2 regions of the Gulosibacter massiliensis genome follow, and region 1 is predicted to be linked to the other one. Evidence: riboswitches for the same ligand, from Rfam matches in the RefSeq annotation. Region 1 holds a riboswitch; the other holds the start of a gene.
The links. A riboswitch is a leader RNA that binds a small molecule or an ion and turns the genes downstream of it on or off. The one in region 1 is predicted to bind thiamine pyrophosphate.

Region 1 (3,201 bases):
GTGGCCACGAACGCCTCCAGGGCGCTATCGAGGGCGGCCAGGGACAGTTTCGGTGTCGGCCAGGGGTGCCCTTCGGTGATGTGTCCGGGCAGGGTGGCGAGTAGCTCGGTGTTGATGGTGCCGAAGAACCGCTCGATCTTGCCCCGTCCCTGGGGTCGGGCGACGGTGGAGTGGATCAGTCGGATGTGGAGGTCGACGGCGGTGTGGGCGAGCTGGTCACTGGTGAAGTCGCTGCCGTGGTCGACGTAGAGCACGTCGGGCAGGCCGCACATCGGCCAGGCCGGGTCGGTCTTGTGCCAGATCGCTTGGCGTAGCGCCAGGGCGGTGTTCATCGCCGACGGTGCGCCCAGGAAGACTGTGTAGCCGCAGACCGCCCGGGAGCAGTCGTCGAGGATCGTTGTCAGCCATGGCCGTGCAGGCTTGCCGTCGGTGCCCACCACCAGGATGTCGAGCATGGTGTGATCGGATTGCCACATCGCGTTGGGCAGCTCTGCTTGCCGGCGTAGCACCAGCTCGTGCTTGTCGCGGTAGGACGCTGCGCCCCCCCAGGGCGAGGGTGACCATGCCGGGATCCAGGGTCCGCACGATGTCCCACACCACCGAGTAGGAGGGGACCGGCCACCTCCGGGCGGCGCAGATGCCCGTGACTTTGCGATGGATCGTGGCGATGGCCGGCCGCGGCTTGCTCAGTGCCAGGCCCTCGATCAGGTCGACGAGGTCGGGCGGAAGGCGGCGGGAGCCGGCGTCCGCCCGTGAGGCTGTCTCCAGTCCGGCGTAGCCGTCGGCGCGGTAGCGGGCGTGCCAGCGCTCCAGGGTCCGCAGCCCTACATCGGTCTCGCGAGCTAAGCGCGCGAGGGGCACCTGGTCCTCGACGTGGAGCCTGAGGATTCGCCACCGCGCTCGAGCGTCCACGACGCACCTACTGCAAGGCGTTCTCGCGCCCGCGCTCGGCGCGCTGAAGGGCGCGGTAGACCGTGGAGCGGCCCACGCTGAACAGCTCGGCCAGCTCGCCCACGGTGTGCTCGTCGGCGGCATGTAGCTGGACGAGGTGAGCTTCTTGCCGGGGGGTGAGTTTCGGTGACTTCCCGCGCAGCCGGCCCTTGGCCTTGGCGACCTTCATCCCCTCGCGGGTGCGGGCACGGATGAGGTCGGCTTCGAATTCGGCGACCATCGCCAGCACGTTGAACAACAGTTTCCCCATCGGGTCGGTCGGGTCGTACACCGATCCGGCGATGCTCAGCTTCACTTCCCGCGCCGCGAGGTCGTCGGCGATCTGGTGGGCATCACGGACTGAACGCGCCAGCCGATCGAGCTTGGTGACCACGAATGTATCGCCGTCCCGACAGGCAGCCAGCGCCTGCCGCAGGCCCTCACGGTCGGCGTTGCGGCCCGTGAGCCCGTGATCGACGTAGATGCGCTTGGGATCGACGCCGAACGCCGCGAGTCCGTCACGCTGCGCGGTCAGGTCCTGCTCGTCGGTGGAGACTCGGGCATAGCCGACCTTCAAGGGGGACATGCTCCCCAGTGTGTCATATAGCCTCCCTTCACCGGACAGTTCACCGGACGGGTCTTACGGGACAGCCCGCCAGGCGTGCCGTCGTTCCTTGTTGTCAGTTTTCGAAGTCCACTGCACGAGTGTCCGAAGTCGACTGCACATTTTAAGGTTGCGCAGCCGTTGTCTGGTGAGGCGCCATGGTGAGGGCTGCGGCGGCCAAGGAACGCCGTAGCGCAGCCGGGCACTGGTGACAGCACGCCCGGACGGTCCGAGGCGCGACCCTTTTGCGATCGCTGAAGCGAGGGCACGGTGCTGGGAACGGTGCGGATGTTAAGCTGGTGAATGACGCGGGGTGCCGTGCTGGTACGGCTGAGATCACACCCGTTGAACCTGATCTAGTTCGTACTAGCGAAGGGAACGTCGCCGATGTCGGCACCTTCTTCCGTCCCTACTGTCCCACTCGATGCTGCCGCTGTGGGCGAGGCCTTGGCTGCGATGCGCGGGCATGCCCCGCTGGTGCAGTGCCTGACCAACGTCGTCGTCGCTCAGTGGACAGCGAACGTCCTGCTCGCGGTCGGCGCCAGTCCGTCGATGGTGGACAACCCGGAGGAAGCCGGGCCGTTCGCCGCCGTCGCCGACGGGGTCCTGGTCAACCTCGGCACGCCCCAAGAGGCGACGGTGGCTGCGATGCACGGCGCGGTCAGTGCCGCCGCGGCGGCCGGCACCCCGTGGGTGCTCGACCCGGTCGGGGTGGGTGGGCTCGCCTGGCGCAGCCGGGTTGTCGTCGACCTGCTCGCCCACGCCTCCCCGGCACTCACCCACGCCTCCCCGGCACTCGTCCGTGGCAACCCCTCAGAGATTCTCGCTTTCGCCGGTGGGGGCAGCGGTGGGCGGGGTCCGGAGAGCGTCGACGCCGCCGAGGATGCCCTCGACGCCGGCCGGGCGCTGGCCCGGGAGCACGGCACCATCGTCGCGGTCTCCGGGGAGGTCGACCACCTCACCGACGGCACCCGGCTGGTGCGGGTGGCCAACGGCCATCGATGGTTGACCCAGGTCACTGGCGGTGGGGGCGCGCTGGGCGCGCTCATGGCTGCCTTCGCCGCCACCACCGACGACCCGCTCCTGGCCGCCACGGCCGCGACCGCGACGTACACCGTGGCCGCCGAGGTCGCGGCCGAGCGTGCCGCCGGGCCGGGGAGCTTCGCCGTTGCGCTGCTGGACTCTCTCGCCACCCTCAACCCGCAGGAGCTGACCGAGAAGGTGGTGCTCCGGTGACCCGCCGACCGGTGAACCTCAGCCTCTACCTGGTCACCGACACCGGTTTGTGCGGCCCACGGGGGGTGCCCGCGACCGTGCAGGCTGCGGTCGCGGGCGGAGTCACCGTGGTGCAGTTGCGTGACCCGGGCGCCACCGACGCCCACTTCGTCGCCCTCGGCGTGGCGGTCCGCGAGGTGCTGGCGGGGACCGGGGTGCCGCTGATTATCGATGACCGGGTCCACCTCGTTCAGGACATCGGCGCCGACGGCGTCCACGTCGGTCAGCGCGACATGCCGCCTGCTCAGGCCCGGCAGTTGCTCGGGCCGGACGCCATGGTCGGGCTGTCGGTCAGCACGATCGAGCAGGTTCGCACAGCACGCGGGCTCGGTGACGGCGTCTTGGACTACCTCGGCGTTGGACCGGTGTGGCCGACGGCGACCAAGCCTGAC
Region 2 (3,201 bases), 760 kb from region 1:
CGAAACGCACCCGGAGTACCTCGACCAGGACGTCATCCGCCGCCTTTGCGAGCCCGAGCGTCAGGTGATTTTCCGTGTGCCGTGGATCGACTCGAAGGGCAACGTCAACATCAACCGCGGGTACCGCGTCGAGTTCAACTCGGCCCTCGGCCCGTATAAGGGTGGGCTGCGCTTCCACCCGACGGTCAACCTCGGCATCGTGAAGTTCCTCGGCTTCGAGCAGACCTTCAAGAACTCGCTCACGGGACTGCCCATCGGCGGAGGTAAGGGTGGCAGCGACTTCGACCCGCACGGCCGCAGCGACCGCGACATCATGGCGTTCTGCCAGTCGTTCATGACCGAGCTCTACCGCCACATCGGTGAGTACACCGACGTGCCCGCGGGCGACATCGGCGTCGGCACGCGCGAGATCGGCTACATGTTCGGCCAGTACAAGCGCATCACCAACCGTTTCGAGTCGGGCGTGCTCACGGGCAAGGGCCTCTCGTGGGGCGGCTCGCTCGTGCGCCCCGAGGCGACCGGCTACGGTACCATCTTCTTCGCTCGCGAGATGCTCGCGACCCAGGGCGAAGATTTCGACGGCAAGCGCGTCTCGGTCTCAGGCTCGGGCAATGTCGCGATCTACGCGATCGAGAAGGCGCAGGAGCTCGGCGCGGTCGTCGTGACCGCCTCGGACTCGAAGGGCTCGATCTACGACCCCGACGGCATCGACCTCGACCTGCTCAAGCAGATCAAGCTCAAAGAGCGCGGCCGCATCAGCGAGTACGCCGACCGCCGCAGCAACCGCGTTGAGTTCCACGAGAACCGCAACGACGTGTGGCAGGTACCCGTCGACGTCGCGCTGCCCTGCGCCACACAGAACGAGCTCGACGTGCACGCCGCGCAGACGCTGATCAACAACGGCCTCAGGGTCGTCGCCGAGGGCGCGAACATGCCGCTCACCGCCGACGCCGCCTCGCTCATGCGCGAGACCGAAGGCGTGCTGTTCGGCCCGGCGAAGGCCGTGAACGCCGGTGGCGTCGCCACGAGCGCGCTCGAGATGCAGCAGAATGCCTCGCGCGACCGCTGGACCTTCGACTACACCGAGACGCGCCTCGAAGAGATTATGGTCGACGTGCACGAGACCTGCCGTGCGACCGCGCAGGAGTACGGCGCCCCGAGCGACTACGTGCTCGGCGCGAACATCGCCGGTGTCACCAAGGTCGTCGACGCGATGATCGCGCAGGGCCTCGTCTAGGCCGATTCGCCCCTGCCCGCCAGCCGGGTAGGATGAACGAGAACGACAGGGGAGCGCCGAGCGGCGCTGAGAGTGCCACACTGGCAGACCCTCGAACCTGATCCGGCTAGTACCGGCGAAGGAAGTCGAGTTCTCTCCATCCGGGCGCTGTGTCGCGCGCGGATGCCCTCCATGCGAATGGAGGACTGAATGCTACGTCGATCATCTACCCGACTTGCCTCAACCGCCGCCCTCGTGGCGACCGGGCTGCTACTGAGCGGGTGCACGCTTGTCGGCGGTGCTGGGGGAAACGAGCCGAGCTCGTCCGCCCCGGGCACCGTCACGATGCTCACGCACGACTCGTTCAACGTGAGCGACGAGCTCATCGCCGAGTTCGAATCGGCGACCGGCTATGACCTCGTCATCACCTCGCCCGGCGACGCCGGCGTCGTGACGAGCCAGCTGTTGCTCGCGGGTGATGCCCCGGGCGTCGACGGCGTATACGGCCTCGACAACTACTCAGCGCAGACCGTGGTCGACGCCGACGTGCTCGCGCCGTACACCTCGCCGAGCCTGCCCGCATCCGCCGACGACCTGGTGCTCAGCGACCAGCTCACGCCGATCGACCAGGGCCAGGTGTGCGTCAACATCGACCACGATTGGTTCGAACACAACGGCGTCGACGAGCCGACGACGCTCGACGACCTCGCCACCGACGAGTACGCGCCGCTGCTCGCCGTGACGAACCCGCTCACCTCGTCGCCCGGCCTCGCGTTCCTCGTCGCGACCATCGCCGAGTACGGCGACGGCTGGCAGGACTACTGGCAGCAACTGCTCGACGGCGGCGCCAAGGTCGAGGGCAGCTGGTCGGACGTCTACTACGTCGATTTCTCGGGAGCCGAGGGCGCGGGCGAGTTCCCGCTCGTGCTGAGCTATTCGTCGTCGCCGGCCGAATCGGGCGGCACCACGGGCGTGCTCGAGGCGAGCTGCACGACCCAGGTCGAGTACGCCGGCGTCACGAAGGGCGCCGAGAACCCGACCGGCGCGCAGGCATTCATCGACTTCATGCTGAGCACGGAGTTCCAGCAAGCACTGCCCGAGTCGATGTACATGTACCCGGTCGACGACGCCGTCGAGCTGCCGAGCGAGTGGGCCAAGCACGCGAGCCTCGTCGATGAGCCACTCGACCTCGACGCGGCTGAGGTCGCGAGCAACCGCGACACTTGGCTGGAGGAGTGGAACACACTGTATGAGGCGAGCTAGCTGGGTCGCGGGCGCCGCAGTTCTCGCGTTCCTCGCCGTCTTCTTCGGTTGGCCCGTGGCCAGCATGTTGTGGCGAGGCATTTCGAGCGACTCCGGCATCGACCTCACCGGCTACGGTGAGGTGCTTACCAGCGCTCGCACCTGGCAGCTGCTCGCGAACACGATCGGCCTCGCCCTCGCCGCCGCGCTCGGCGCGGTGGTGCTGGGCGTGCCGACCGCGAGCATCCTCTACCGCCGGCGCGTGCCCGGCGGCGCGCTGCTGCGCGGCCTCATCACCGTGCCGTTCGTGCTCCCCACCGTGGTGGTCGGTGTCGCCTTCCGGGCGCTGCTTGGGTCGACCGGCCCCCTCGGTTGGCTCGGGCTCGACGGCACGACATTCTCGGTCGTGCTCGCGCTCGTCTTCTTTAATGTCGCGGTCGTTGCCCGGCAGGTGGGGAGTTTCTGGCGCGGCCTCGACCCGCGTCTCGCCGAGGCGGCGCGCACCCTTGGCGCGTCGCCAACGCGCGCGTTCCTCACCGTCACGCTGCCGCAGCTCGTGCCGGCGATCGTCGCCTCGGCGTGTCTCGTGCTGCTGTTCTGCTCGACCGCGTTCGGCATCGTGCTGACGCTCGGCACGCCCGCGCCGGGTACGCTCGAGACCGAGATTTACACCCAGACCACGGTGTTCCTCGACCTGCGTACCGCGGCGGTGCTTTCGACCCTGCAACTGCTCATCGTCGTCG

Region 2: linked by a shared signal. The riboswitch ahead of EJL01_RS04815 (thiamine ABC transporter substrate-binding protein) and the one ahead of thiM (hydroxyethylthiazole kinase) in region 1 are both predicted to bind thiamine pyrophosphate.

What each region holds. Positions count from the first base shown of each region.
Region 1 is NZ_UYZX01000001.1:1,748,525-1,751,725, reverse strand. It holds gene EJL01_RS08370 (Mu transposase C-terminal domain-containing protein) at 1-455, opposite strand, end outside; gene EJL01_RS08365 (recombinase family protein) at 920-1,516, opposite strand; TPP riboswitch at 1,834-1,930, shown strand; gene thiM (hydroxyethylthiazole kinase) at 1,922-2,770, shown strand; gene thiE (thiamine phosphate synthase) at 2,767-3,201, shown strand, end outside.
Region 2 is NZ_UYZX01000001.1:993,202-996,402, reverse strand. It holds gene gdhA (NADP-specific glutamate dehydrogenase) at 1-1,237, shown strand, start outside; TPP riboswitch at 1,275-1,378, shown strand; gene EJL01_RS04815 (thiamine ABC transporter substrate-binding protein) at 1,427-2,479, shown strand; gene EJL01_RS04810 (ABC transporter permease) at 2,466-3,201, shown strand, end outside.